One region of the Streptomyces sp. NPDC126510 genome, then DNA from elsewhere that is predicted to be linked to it. Evidence: riboswitches for the same ligand, from Rfam matches in the RefSeq annotation. Region 1 holds a riboswitch; the other holds the start of a gene.
The links. Region 1 has a riboswitch for cobalamin ahead of ABTX60_RS31035 (ABC transporter substrate-binding protein). Riboswitches for the same ligand answer to the same signal wherever they lie in the genome.

Region 1 (6,904 bases):
ACGTCACGACGCTCACGGAGGCCTGCGGGGCGGCCAGGCCGGCCGTCAGCCAGCACCTGGCGCGGCTGCGTCTGGCGGGCCTGGTGAACACGCGGAAGGAGGGCCGCCGGGTGATCTACTCGCTGCGCGACGGCCACCTGCGCAGGCTGGTCGACGAGGCACTGAACGTGGCCGACCACCGGCTCAGCGACCGCCCCCTGCACGACTGAGCACGGCTCGCTCGGCAGCGCGCCGCGGCCCCGACGGGCAGGGATCGCTCCGCGGGGCGCCGCGGCCCCGACGAGCACGGATCGCTCCGTGGGGCGTCTCGGCGAGTACGCGCCCTCCGCGGCGCCGTCACGACGCGTCCCCGCGCTCCGCGGCGCCGTTCCGACGCGTACGCCCACTCAGTAACGCGCCGCCGTCCCGAGGTATTGCTCGGCGAAGGCGGCCGCCGCGGCGGGCGAGGTGAACAGGCGGCGCAGCCGGGCGAGCGCGGTGCCCGCGCGGAACGGATCGCCCGCCGCCGTGCCGTGGAACACCTCGGCCAGCCACTGCGAGAACTCCTGGTAGTCCCACACGCGCCGCAGGCACGCCTGCTCGTAGCCGGCCAGACCGCTGTCGTCACCGGTGGCCAGCCGGGTGACCAGGGCGTCGCCCAGCAGGAAGGCGCCGTGCAGGGCGAGGTTCAGGCCCTTGGCGGCGATGGGGGCGATCAGATGGGCCGCGTCGCCGACGAGGTGCAGCCGGCCGTGCACCATCGGCTCGACCACGTAGTCGTGCATGTCCAGCACGCGCTTCTCGATCAGCCGTCCTTCGGTCAGCGGGGGCACGCCCGCCGCCCCCAGCCGCTGCTGAAGCTCCGACCAGACCCGTTCGTGCGGCCAGTCGTCCGGAGTGTCGCCCGGCGGGCACTGGAGGTAGTAGCGGGTCACCTCCGGGCCGCGGGGCATCTGGCCGGCGAACCCGCGCGGGTGGCAGCCGAACAGCACGCGGTCGGCGGACGGCGGCGCCTCGGCGAGCAGGGCGAGCCAGCCGACGCCGTAGTCGTGCCGTGCGATCCGCACCCGCTCGGGAGGGAGCGAGGCACGGGTCGCTCCGCGTGCCCCGTCGCACCCGGCGACGAAGTCGCAGTGCACCACCCGGCGTTCACCCGTCTCGGGGCAGATGTACGACACCGACGGCCGGTCGCTGTCGAGGTCGTGCAGCTCCACGTCCCGGACGCCGAAGCGCATCTCGCCGCCGCGGACGTCGGCGTACTCGCGCACCAGGTCCGTCACCAGCAACGGCTGGGGGTAGACGAAGTGGTGACTGCCCGTCAGCTCGCCGTAGGGGAACCGGTAGCGCTCCCCGTCGAAGCGGAACTCGCACGCGGTGTGCAGTTCCGCGCGGTCCAGCAGGTTCCTGGCGAGGCCCCGCTTCTCCAGGCCCCGGACGGCCCATTCCTCGATCACCCCGGCGCGGGGCCGCTGTTCGATGAACTCACGGGTCTCCGTCTCCAGCACCAGACAGTCGACGGACGCGGCCCGCAGGATGTTCCCGACGGTCAGACCCGCCGGACCGGCGCCCACGACAACGACTGGGAAGCGTTGCGGGGCGCCGGAGTCGGAGGGCGCAGAGGCGTGGGTCATGCGCACATTATGGAGGCCGGTCTCAGTGGACCGGCACCTCCGTGACGGCCACCTCCTCGATGCTCAGCTCGATCTCTCCGGACAGGGAGGCCGAGGCCCGGGCCCAGTAGTAGATCGCCAGCGAGAACACCGCGACGACCAGGATGTCCCACCACAGTCCGAGGTGCCCCTGGCCGCCGAATCCGCCCTGCCAGGAGATGACGCCCATGCCCAGCAGGTAGACGGGCAGCCACTGGGCGGCCTTCCAGTCGAGCCGGGGAGCGTCGGGCAGGCCCTTGCTGGTGGCGTACCAGGCGTAGCCGCCGAGCAGGACGTAGCCGAGGACGATGGCCACGCCGAGCCGCCACAGGGTGTCCCAGGTGGACCAGTAGATGATGAGGTTGGCCACCACGAACGACAGCGGTGAGAGGACCTTCCCGCCGGGCAGGCGGTAGGGGCGTTCCCGGTGCGGCAGCCGGTCCGCGAACACGCCGTAGGCCAGCGGGGCGCCCGCGTACATCAGCACGCTCGCCGAGGTGATGAAGCTGACCAGCTGCTGCCAGCTCGGGAACGGCAGGAAGCAGACCACGCCCGTCACGAAGGACACGATCAGCCCGAACCACGGCACGCCGCGCGCGTCGGTGCGGACGAAGAGCTTCGGCGCGTAGCCGTTGCGGGCCAGTCCGTAGGAGACCCGGGACGTGGCCGTCGTGTAGATCAGTCCGGTGCCGCCCGGGGAGACCACCGCGTCCAGGTACAGCACCACGCTCAGCCAGCCGAGGCCCAGCAGGGTCGCGAGCCCCGCCCACGGGCCGCTGATGCCCGGGTAGTCGAGCTTGGTCCAGCCGTGCGCGAAGGAGCCCAGCGGCAGGGCGGCGATGAAGACGATCTGCAGCAGGACGTAGATGGCCGCCCCGATGGCGACCGAACCGATCGTCGCGCGCGGCAGGTCCCGTTGCGGGTCCCGGCTCTCGCCCGCCAGCTGGATCGCCTGCTCGAAGCCCAGCAGGGCGAAGATGATGCCGCTGGAACTGACGGCGCTCAGCACACCGTGGGCGCCGAACGGCGCGAAACCGTGCTCGGTGAAGTTGCCCGGGTGGAAGTTGCCCGCCGCGATGATGAAGATCGCGGCCAGCGGCACGGCCACCTTCCACCAGGTGGCGGCGCTGTTGGTGTGCGCCAGGATCCGCACTCCGAGGAAGTTGACGACGACGAACACGGCCATCAGGACGACCGCGACGACGAAGCCGCTCGTCGTCAGGGTCCCGTCCTTCGGGTGCTGGAAGCCCTGCGCCCAGTGCCAGTGCCCGGCGTAGCCGATCATGGCCTCGACCTCGATCGGTGCCACCGTCGCGGCCTGGAGCCAGGAGAACCAGCCGAAGGACATGCCGGCCAGTCCGCCGAACGCGTAGTGCGGATAACGGGCGGTGCCGCCGGCGACCGGGAACATGCCGCCGAGTTCCGCGTGCACCAGTGCCAGCAGCACGATCGCCACCGCACCGATGAGCCAGGACAGGATCGCCGCGGGGCCGGCCGCCACGACGGCCTTCTCGGCGCCGTACAACCAGCCCGAGCCGATGATGGAGCCGACCGAGGCCCACATGAGCCCGATCAGCCCGACATCCCGGCGCAGGCCGTCTCTTTCCATGAATTCAGGGGCCTCTCATAAATGAACTCGGAGAGTTCAGTGAGCAAGAGGCCTCAGATTAGGAATGGACTGCCCGGAGGCAGAAGAGGAGTTGTGCACGCTTGACCGGGCGCGGGAAACCTTGACCGACTGCGGGTATTTCCTGGAGAACGCTTCAGGATTCCTGTACGCGGTGATGAGGCAGCCGTGGGATCTCGATGGCCGGGCAGCGGTCCATCACCATCTCCAGGCCCGCCGAACGGGTCCGGTCGTACGCCGCCTCGTCGATCACGCCGAGCTGGAACCAGATGCCCTTCGCGCCCTTGGCGACCGCCTCGTCCGCGACGGCACCGGCGAGGTCGCTGTTCACGAACACGTCCACCACGTCCACGTCGAAGGGGATGTCCGCCAGGCTCGCGTACCCCTTCTCCCCGTGCACCGTCTCCGCTTTGGGGTGCACCGGCACAACGCGCTTGCCGAAACGCTGGAGCACGGCGGCGACGCCGTACGCGGCGCGCTGCCGGTTCGACGACAGGCCGACCACGGCCCAGGTGTCGCCTAGCCCGGTGAGGATCCTGCGGACCGTTGCCTCGTCGCCGTACACCGGCGGCCTCCTCCGAAGTCGTGAACGAGCTGCTCTCCGTTCAACCCGTTCAACGGCTCCGGGTGCGCGGTGATTCCCCGGACGGCCCCCGTGATAGCTTGCCGAGGCCAGTCGAACCCATGTACGTGGGTCAGGGAATCCGGTGCGAATCCGGAACTGACGCGCAGCGGTGAGGGGGACGGGCGGGGCCTCGGCCACTGGACTCCTCCGCGGACGTCCGGGAAGGCGCTCCGACCCGGGTGAACCCGAGTCCGAAGACCTGCTGGCGGCCCCCGCGGCCGCGCGCGGCGGGGGAGCACCGTACGACCGGGCTCCGCGATCGGGCCCTCGACGACTGAGGACTGGTTCCCGTGCCCCTCGCCCGACCCTCCCGTGCCGCCGTCCTGCTCACCACCGGCTCCCTGCTGCTGACCGGCTGTGGCGGGAGCGCGTCCACCGACGCGAACGCCGCCGTCACGCTCACCGACTGCGGACACGAGGTCCGCATTCCCGCCCCGCCGAGACACGCCGTGTCCCTCAACCAGGGCACCACCGAGATTCTGCTCTCCCTCGGGCTCGCCGACCGCCTCGCCGGCACGGCCACCTGGACCGACCCCGTGATGAAGGGACTGGAGAAGGCCAACGCGAGGGTGCCGCGCATCGCCGACGACAACCCGTCCTTCGAACGCGTCCTGGACACCGAGCCCGACTTCGTCGCCGCCTCCTTCGTCTCCACCCTCGGCAAAGGCGGCGTCGCCACCCGCGAGCAGTTCGAGAAGCTCGGCGTCCCCACCTACGTCTCCCCCTCCGACTGCGCCGGCAAGGACAACTCGGGCGGCGGCGACGGCGCACGCGACAAGCCCCTGGACATCGACACCGTCTACGGCGAAGTCCACGACCTCGCGACCGTGTTCGGCGTGAAGAAACGCGGCGACGCGCTCGTGGCCTCCCTTCAGCAGCGCATGAGGAAGGCCACGAAGGGCATCGACGCCTCCGACGTCACTCTCCTGTACTGGTTCGCGAACTCCGAATCGCCCTACATGGCGGGCTGTTGCGGAGCACCCGGCATCATCACCCGGGCCCTCGGAGCGAAGAACGTCCTCGACGACACGCACGAGGAGTGGCCCCAGGTCAACTGGGAGACGGTCGCCGACCGCGACCCCGACGTCCTCGTCATCGGCGACCTGACCCGCGAGTCCCAGACCGCCGAGTCGGCCGCGAAGAAGATCGCCTTCCTGGAGTCCAACCCGGTCACCAGGACCATGGACGCCGTTCGGCACAAGCGGTACGTGCTGCTCAGCGGGCAGGCCATGAACCCGACGATCCGCACCGTCGAGGGCGTGGAACAGGTGGCCGCCGGGCTGCGCCGGTTCGGGCTGGCGAAGTGACCGCCCGGGAGCAGGGGCCGGTGGCCGCCGGGCCCGGGCGCCGGGCCGGGCTCGCGCTGGGCCTGGCCGGGGCCGTCGCGCTCATGACCTCCCTCGCCGTCGCCATCACCATCGGTCCCGCCGACCTCGGCGTCGCCGACGTGTGGTCCGTCGTGGCGGCCCATCTCGGGCTCGGCAGCTCCGGGCTGACGCCGATCCGCGACGGGATCGTCTGGCAGCTGCGACTGCCGCGCACCCTGCTCGCCGCCGTGTGCGGGGCCGGACTGGCCGTGTGCGGGGCGGTGATGCAGTCCCTGCTGCGCAACCCGCTCGCCGACCCGTTCGTGCTCGGGGTGTCCTCGGGCGCCTCCACCGGCGCGGTCCTCGTCGTCGTGCTGGGCGTGGGCGGCGGCGCCCTCCCGGTGTCGGCGGGCGCGTTCCTCGGCGCCCTGCTGTCGTTCGCGCTGGTGCTCCTGCTCAGCCACACCCTCGGCGGCACCACCGACCGGGTCGTCCTCGCGGGCGTCGCCGCCATGCAGCTCTTCTCGGCGCTCACCTCCTTCATCGTGATGACCTCCGCCGACGCCGAGACGACCCGCGGCGTGCTGTTCTGGCTCCTCGGCTCGCTCGGCGGTTCCGGCTGGACCGACGTGTGGCTGTGTCTGGCCGCGCTGGCGGTGGCGCTGGTGGTGTGTCTGTCGTACGCCCGAACCCTCGACGCCTTCGCTTTCGGGCAGGACGCCGCCGCCGCGCTCGGAGTGTCCGTCGCCCGCACCCGCCTGGTCCTGCTGTGCGTCACGGCCCTGCTCACGGCGGCCCTGGTCAGCTCGGCCGGGGCGATCGGCTTCGTCGGACTGGTCCTGCCGCACGCCGCCCGGGCCCTGACCGGCCCCGGGCACGCACGACTGCTACCGGTCACCGCCCTCGCGGGAGCGGTGTTCCTGGTGTGGGTGGACACCCTGGCCCGTACCGTCCTCGATCCGCAGGAGGTTCCGGTGGGTGTCGTGACGTCGCTGATCGGGGTGCCGGCGTTCGTGGCGGTGCTGTACCGGACCCGGAGGGTGCGGTGAGCGGCGCGGGGGCGCCGACGGGCGCGGGGCTGCGGGCCGACCGGGTCAGCCGCCGTGCCGACGGGCGTCTCATCCTGGACGGCGTCGCCCTCGCGCCGGAGACCGGCTCCACGGTCGGTGTCCTCGGCCCCAACGGCTCCGGCAAGTCCACGCTGCTGAGGCTGCTGGCCGGGCTGCTGTCGCCGTCCTGCGGAGTCGTCACCCTCGACGGCACGCCCCTGGCCGACCTGCCCCGCCGCACGGTCGCTCGCCGCCTCGCGGTCGTCGAGCAACAGTCGGACACCCAGGTCGAGCTGACGGTCATGGACGTCGTGCGGCTCGGCCGCGTCCCGCACCGCCGCGCCTGGACGCCCTCCTCGGCCGAGGACGAGCGGGCGGTGCGAGCCGCTCTGGAGTGCACGGGTCTAGCCGACCGGGCCGGACGGCTGTGGCACACCCTCTCGGGCGGCGAACGCCAACGGGTGCAGATCGCCCGCGCGCTCGCCCAGGAACCCCGCGAGCTCCTTCTCGACGAGCCCACCAACCACCTCGACATCCACCACCAGCTCGACCTGCTCGCCCTGGTCACCGCCCTGCCCGTCACCACCGTCGTCGCCCTGCACGACCTCAACCTCGCGGCGATGTACTGCGATCGGGTCGTCGTGCTGTGCGCGGGGAGGGTGGTGACG
Region 2 (6,904 bases), on a different contig from region 1:
GGTCACCAGCGCAGCAGGACGAGTTCGGAGCAGAACCCGGGGCCCATCGCCATGAGCAGGCCCCAGCTGCCGGGCTCGGGCCTGGCGGATTCCCGGACGGTCTGCAGGATGTGCAGGACGGAGACGGAGGACATGTTCCCCACGGCCGCCAGCGAGTTCCACGCCGGTGCCAGGGCGTTGTCCGGCAGATCAAGGGTGTCGGCGACGGCGGAGAGCACCTTGGGCCCTCCCGGATGGCACACCCAGGTGCCGATGTCCTCGACGGTGAGGCCGTACTCGGCCAGGAAACCACGCAGATGCCGACCGAAGTGGCTCCGTACGATGCCCGGGATGCCGGCACCGATCACCACGCGGAACCCGGTCGTGCCGATGCTCCAGCCGAGCAGTTGCTCGGTGTCCGGATACAGCCTGCTGCGCGTGGCGACCACGGTGGGGCCGGAGGCCCGCGGCCCGGCGGGTGTGCCGGCGCGAGCGACGAGTGCGGCGGCGCCGTCCCCGAACAGGGCGCCGGCCACGAGGTTGGCCTGGGAGTCGTCCCGTCGCTGAAGGGTCAGTGAGCACAGTTCGACGGCGAGCAGCACGGCCGTGCCACCGGGATGCCCACGCAGATAGTCGTGCAGCCGGGCCAGACCGGCCGCGCCCGCCACACACCCCAGTCCGAACACGGGCACCCTCTTGACGTCGGGCCGCATGCCCAGACGTCCGGCCAGCCGGGCATCGAGCGAGGGGGCGGCGATGCCGGTGACGGAGGTGCACACCAGGAGGTCGACATCGGCCGGTTCGAGTCCCGCTTCCTTCAGCGCGCCGGCGATGGCCTCTTCGCCCAGCTCCAGACCCGCCGCCATCCAGGCGTCGTTGGCCTGCCCGAAGTCGCGCAGGGCGGCGTACCGGGCGATCGGCAGCGCGAGGTGCCGGGCGCGGACCCCGGCGGACGCGTGCAGGCGGCGCAGCAGGGCGCGGTCGGCTCCCGGCGCCAGGCACAGATCGCCGATCGGTTCGGTGAGGTCGTCCTGGGCGTAGCGGTGCGCGGGCAGCGCCGTGTGGACCGCCGTGATCGTGGTCCCCGCAGGGAGCCGGGCCTTCCCGCGCACCGTGCCCGGTGAGGCGGGGAGGTCTTCGGCCGTCACAGGGACACGCATATCGACAGTGCCTCTCTCGCCCTCTTTGCCCATTTATCTTGCCTGTGTGTCTCTACACCCGTCACCGGTCCTCTCCCGAGCGACACGCCGCGTTCCGGCGCTGTTGCGTTCCTGCCACCTGGAACCGGCGCTCGCCGTGACAGCGTTCGCGACCGTGCTGGCCGTCGCGGCCGGCCGGGGCGCGGCGGGTGCGGCCGAGGTGGCGGCAGCCGTGCTGGTGGGCCAGCTCTCGGTGGGCTGGTGCAACGACGCGGCCGACGCCCGGCGCGACGCGTTCTGCGGGCGCAGCGACAAGCCGGTGGCCACCGGCGAACTGCCGCTCCGGGCCGCGGCCGTCGCAGCCGGGACGGCCCTGGGCCTGTGCGTGCCGCTGTCCCTGCTGAGCGGCGCTCTCGCAGGAGTGGCGCACTTCGCCGCGGTCGCCACCGCCTGGAGCTACAACCTGCTGTTCAAACGCACGCCGCTCTCCCCGCTGCCCTACGCCGTCGCCTTCGGTCTGCTGCCGGCGTTCGTCACCCTCGGCCTGCCCTCGCCGTCCTGGCCCGCCTGGTGGGCGATGGCGGCCGGGGCCCTGCTGGGGGTGGGGGCGCACCTGGTCAACGTGCTTCCGGACATCCGGGACGATCTCGCGACCGGGGTGCGCGGCCTCCCGCAGAGGCTGGGCCGCGGAGCCTGCCGATGGCTGGCGCCGTCCCTGATGCTCGCCGCCGTCTGCGTGCTCGTCACCGGCCCGCCCGGAGGCGTGGGGCGCCCGGGCTGGGTTCTGGCGGGGGCGGCCGTCGTCGTGTCGGTCGCGGGCACGACCCTGCCCGTCGACGACCGCAGCCGGTGGCCGTTCCGGGCGGCTGTCATCGTCGCGGGCCTGGCCGTGACCCAACTCCTCCTGCGCGGCCCGGACATGTCGTAGGCGTCGAAGGTCCGCTCAGCAGCCCACGCGGAAGTTCGTGTCCTGCCGGCCGGGCCGTAGGGCGCCGTCATGTCACCGTCGATACTTGTGTTCGGTCGCAGGTAAGCGTTCGGTGAGAGCCGACCTCGGCTTCACGCCTGGGCATTGGTCATGTACCGGCCGAGCGGTACGGTCGGTGCGAATCGACGACGGCAGGACGGAAGCCGGTGGGAATCCGGCACGGTCGCGCCACTGTGTGCTCCCTCCCCGAAACGGGACGGGGCGAGTCAGACCCGTAGCCGTCGTCCCGTGCACCACCGACAGGGGACGCGAGCTCCCCGAGGAGGACCCGCCATGGCGCAGCATGTCGCCCAGCCGACCGACACCACTCCCGCCCTCCCCGCCAAGCTGCCGATCGGCGCGATCGTCCCCTGGGCGGTCTTCTTCGGCGTCCTGATGCTGGTCCTGCTCTACTTCGTCGGCGCCGAGCAGGGCGCCACCTCCGTCGTCTCCGGCGAGGACGTCCACGAGTGGGTGCACGACGCACGCCACCTGCTCGGCTTCCCCTGCCACTGACGCCGCGGAGCCGCATCCCTCATGAACTCCACCCTGGTGAGAAACCTGCTCGTGCGCGGCATGCTCGCCGGTCTCGCCGCCGGCGTATTCGCCCTGGCCGTCGCCTACTTCCTCGGTGAACCGCTCGTCGACCGGGCGATCGGCTTCGAAGAGGCCCATGCCCCCGCTCACGGGCACGAGGCCGAACTCGTCTCCCGCGGCCTGCAGTCCACCGCCGGCCTGGCCACCGGCGTCCTCCTCTACGGGGTCGCCTTCGGCGGTATCGCGGCTCTGGCCTACTGTTTCGCGCTCGGCCGGGTGGGCCGCTTCAGTCCCCGGGCCACCGCGCTGCTGCTGTCCGGTGGCGCTCTGCTCGCCGTCTACGTCGTACCGTTCCTGAAGTATCCGGCCAACCCGCCGGCCGTCGGCGACCCCGACACGATCGGCCGTCGGACCACCCTGTACTTCCTGATGATGCTGCTCGGCGTCCTGCTGGCGATCGCCGCCACCCTCCTCGGCAAGCGCCTCGCGCGGGGCCTGGGCACCTGGTGGGCGACGGTCGCCGCGGTGGCCGCGTTCGTTCTCGCGATCGGGCTCGCGTACGCGTTCCTGCCCGCCGTCGACGAGGTTCCCGCCGGCTTCCCAGCCACCGTGCTGTGGCGGTTCCGCCTCTGCGCGCTGGCCGTCCAGACCACCCTCTGGTCCGGATTCGGGCTGCTCTTCGGCGAGTTGGCCGAGCGGTTGCCGACCCCCGGGCCCGCGACGTCCACAGCCCCGGCCCGGCCGGTCGCCGCACCCCGACGGCCTGCCTGAAGCAGCGTTCCCGGAGAGCCGGCGCGACTCAGTGCTCCGCGCCGGCTTCCGGCACGTCCAGCGGGCGCCCGAGCCGCAGGTTCCAGCGCCCGGCCCGCCCGCTGAGTTCCGTCGCAGTCAGCGGCGGCACGTCCAGCCGCCGAAATCCCGCCGTCGGCAGGCCCAGGGCGTGAACCACGGCCGCCCGTACGACGTCCGGCTCGACCACGGCGAGCGTGCGCCCGTCCGTCTCGCGGAGGCCGTCCAGCCAGTGGGCGACCCGCGCACATGCGTCCCGTACCGATTCCCCGCCGTGGGGTGCGCTGGAGGGATCGGTCAGCCACCGCCCCACCGCCTCCGGTTCGGCGACGGCCACCTCGTCGAGGGTCCGGCCGCGCCACCGCCCCACATTCAGCCCCGTGAGCCCGGCCTCCTCGACCCCGTCCAGACCGAGCGCCCCGGCGGTCTGCCGGCAGCGCGCACTGGGGGAGACGACCACCCGGGCGGCCCGGGGCAGCGACCCGGCCGCCGCCGAGGCCCGCTCCCGCCCGCCCTCGTCGAGCGCGCCCCCGTCGTCGAAACGGGCCTGCCGCAGCGAGCGGTTCATCGCGGGAGAGACGAGGACGACTCGGCTGGTCATCCGTCCGTGCCCCCCCCTGCCCGGCACCGAGGTCACGTCCGCGGCCGGCCCTGGATCTGCATGCCCGGGCGGCGGCGGTGGACCGTCACGTACGACAGGCCGTCCGCGCCCGCGGTCACGCTGCGCACGCTGCCGTGCGGCAGCCAGACCAGGCTGCCGGGCTCCACCGGGTGCGGCCCGGCCGCGGAGCCGAGCGTGCCGTCCCCCGAGACGACGAGCAGCAGGACGTCGAGGTCGGGTTCGGCGTGGGCGTCGATGGACCCCTCGGGCGGGACGCGGACGAGGTTGGCGTCCAGCTGCCGGCCGGGTTCGGCCAGCCGCCACAGAGCGCCGGTCGCCTCCGGTTCGGCCGCGGCGAGCGACCCGGTATTGCCGAGGATCCGCGGAAGAGGGGTGTCGGCCGCGGAGAGCTCCTCCGGGTCAGTCATGGATCGTGCCACCATCCGATTCGGGCCTGCCCTGGGCCGATTCACCTGTACGGCGGGCGATCCGCACCTCTCACGGGCGGACGCCCGGATGAATTTAGCATCGGCCGCGGTCCCGGCCGCGGCCGATGCGCGCTCACTCGTCGTCGGAGGTGGTGGGGCGCGTCCGACCGGGCTCCGGTGCCTCGCCCTGTTGCGCGCGGGCGTGCAGTACGTCGCCGATGAAGAGGTCGTACACCAGGACGCCGATCACACCGCCGACGAGCGGTCCGACGATCGGGATCCACCAGTAGTCGCTGAACGCCCCGGCCAGACTGCCGGGGAAGGCCAATCCGTCCCATCCCGCCATCCAGGTGAACAGGCGCGGGCCGAAGTCGCGGGCCGGGTTGATGGCGTATCCGGCGTTCGCCCCGAAGGACATGCCGATGGCCGCCACGACGAAGCCGATCACCAGCGGGCCGAGATTCGCCTTCACGGCGGTGTTGCGCAGGTCGATGATCGCCACGACCAGCATGACCAGGAAGGCGGTGCCGACGATCTGGTCGATCAGCGGACCCCAGATGCCTCCGTTGAAGTACGGCGCCGGGAACGTCGCGAAGATCGAGAAAGAGGCGAGGGTCTTTCCGTCGGTCTTCGGCCCCTTGAAGGCGGCGTCGAACGCGTTGATGGCGTCGTGGTACACGGCGTAGACCAGGGCCGCCCCCGCCAGGGCGCCGGCCACCTGGGACACCCAGTAGGGCAGGACCTTGACCCAGGGGAACTTACGGCGGACGGCGAAGGCCAGGGTGACCGCCGGGTTGATGTGCGCTCCGCTGACGCCGCCGGCCACATAGATGCCGAGGATCACGGCCATGCACCAGCCCCAGGTGATCAGGAGCCAGTCCCCGGCGCCGAGGAAGAAGATGGTGGGCCCCTCGGTACGGCCCGAGCCGGGCAGGGCCGCCACCGTCATCGCCACCACGCCGCACCCGAAGGAGATGAGGACGAACGTCCCGAGGAACTCCGCCAGGCACTCGCCCGCCAAGCCGGCGCGACGTCTGAGCCTGGAGGGTTTCACCAGAGGCTTGATCTCCACTGCCATGTGATTTCTCCCTGGGTTCGCTGCGGTCGCGTGTGACGCCTGGTAATCACGTGGTAACCCGGCGCATGGCCCGCGGCAACCGCAGGAGACCCTCTGGCGGCTCGCTCACCGTGCCCGCCGAACGAGCGACGAGCAGCGGTGTGCGACTCCGACGACCCTCAAGGGCCCGGGGGTGTCTCCTCGGCCGACTCGCTGTCCTCGGAACCGAGCCGGACGCAGCACTCCCCGGGTTCCGGCGCCGGCACCGCGCCGACCCCGTTGACCTCGAGCCCCTCGAGGTAGCCGCTGAGGAACGCCTGGTTCATGCCGCACACCAGATCCGGCGCCCTGGCGGCCAGCGGATGGAAGGGGCAGTTGCGCAGCCGGATCCGTGTCGGGGTTTCCCGCACCGGCTCGTAGCCGTACTGGTCCAGCAGGCCCTCGCAGGTGGTCAGCCCGCGCTCGGGGCCGAGCCGGCCCGGGCGGGTCTCGTGCCGTGCGGCCTCGCCCACCTGCCGGCCGCGCTGCCGCGCGACGCGCATCGCGGCCTGCGCGGCGTCCTCGCCGGTCTGCTCGGTCAGGACGGCGTCCAGGAGCAGGTCGGCCAGCAGCTCGTGCCGCCGGTCGGGGATGTTCACGGTGATCTGGGCGCCGGTGGGCTCGTACACCTTCGGCTGCCTGCCGACCTTGCGGGTCCCGCCCGGCGCTCCGTAGCGGGCGCGCAGCAGGCCGGCGTCGACCAGCTTGTCGAGGTGGAAGGCGGCGAGTTTGCGGGAGATGCCGACGCTGGCGGCGGCCTCGTCGCGGGTGACGGGGTGCCGGGCCCGCCGGATGAAGGCGAACATGCGCCGGCGCGAGTCCTCGCTCAGGACGCTGACGGAGTCGATGGCGCTGTCGGCCGGATCGGCCGGCGCGGGCGGGTCGGAAGCCACACGACCACGGTAACTCCCACACCTGTGGGAGCGAGGGCAGTTCGGGCTCTGTGGTCTGCAAGCCTTGACGATGGCGTGGAATAAAGGAAAAACTTGTTGGTGAAACTCTTGGAGGTCACCATGGTCCCGTTCTCACCGCACTCGGCATCGGAGGCAGCCGGCATGACGGCACCCGTGCGGCCCGCCCTGCGGGTGGTCCACGAAACCGACGGGATCGATCTGGCCGCCGCCGAGGCCGCGGCAGGCCGGTTCCTGGAGGCCCTCGGCATCTCCACGGCTTCGGAGAGCCTGCGCGGCACGCCCGGCCGGATGGCCCGCGCCTACGCCGAACTCTTCAGCCCGCGCCCCTTCGACCTGACGACGTTCCCCAACGACGAGGGTTACGACGAACTCGTCCTCGCCCGGCGCATTCCGGTCCGCACCGTCTGCGAGCACCATCTGCTGCCGGTGGTCGGCACCGCGCACGTCGGCTATC

Region 2: it holds a riboswitch for cobalamin, as region 1 does, so the genes downstream of both, ABTX60_RS16730 (CbtB domain-containing protein) here and ABTX60_RS31035 (ABC transporter substrate-binding protein) in region 1, are expected to answer to the same signal.

Annotation. Positions count from the first base shown of each region.
Region 1 is NZ_JBEORR010000026.1:45,482-52,385, reverse strand. Features, by position in the region: gene ABTX60_RS31055 (ArsR/SmtB family transcription factor) at 1-209, shown strand, start outside; gene ABTX60_RS31050 (4-hydroxybenzoate 3-monooxygenase) at 387-1,610, opposite strand; gene ABTX60_RS31045 (APC family permease) at 1,633-3,237, opposite strand; gene ABTX60_RS31040 (CoA-binding protein) at 3,392-3,820, opposite strand; cobalamin riboswitch at 3,927-4,087, shown strand; gene ABTX60_RS31035 (ABC transporter substrate-binding protein) at 4,171-5,187, shown strand; gene ABTX60_RS31030 (FecCD family ABC transporter permease) at 5,271-6,236, shown strand; gene ABTX60_RS31025 (ABC transporter ATP-binding protein) at 6,233-6,904, shown strand, end outside.
Region 2 is NZ_JBEORR010000010.1:216,237-223,140, reverse strand. Features, by position in the region: gene ABTX60_RS16740 (type III polyketide synthase) at 3-1,139, opposite strand; gene ABTX60_RS16735 (UbiA family prenyltransferase) at 1,276-2,046, shown strand; cobalamin riboswitch at 2,193-2,343, shown strand; gene ABTX60_RS16730 (CbtB domain-containing protein) at 2,380-2,601, shown strand; gene ABTX60_RS16725 (CbtA family protein) at 2,623-3,393, shown strand; gene ABTX60_RS16720 (histidine phosphatase family protein) at 3,422-4,012, opposite strand; gene ABTX60_RS16715 (cupin domain-containing protein) at 4,045-4,440, opposite strand; gene ABTX60_RS16710 (MIP/aquaporin family protein) at 4,574-5,518, opposite strand; gene ABTX60_RS16705 (helix-turn-helix transcriptional regulator) at 5,677-6,429, opposite strand; gene folE (GTP cyclohydrolase I) at 6,592-6,904, shown strand, end outside.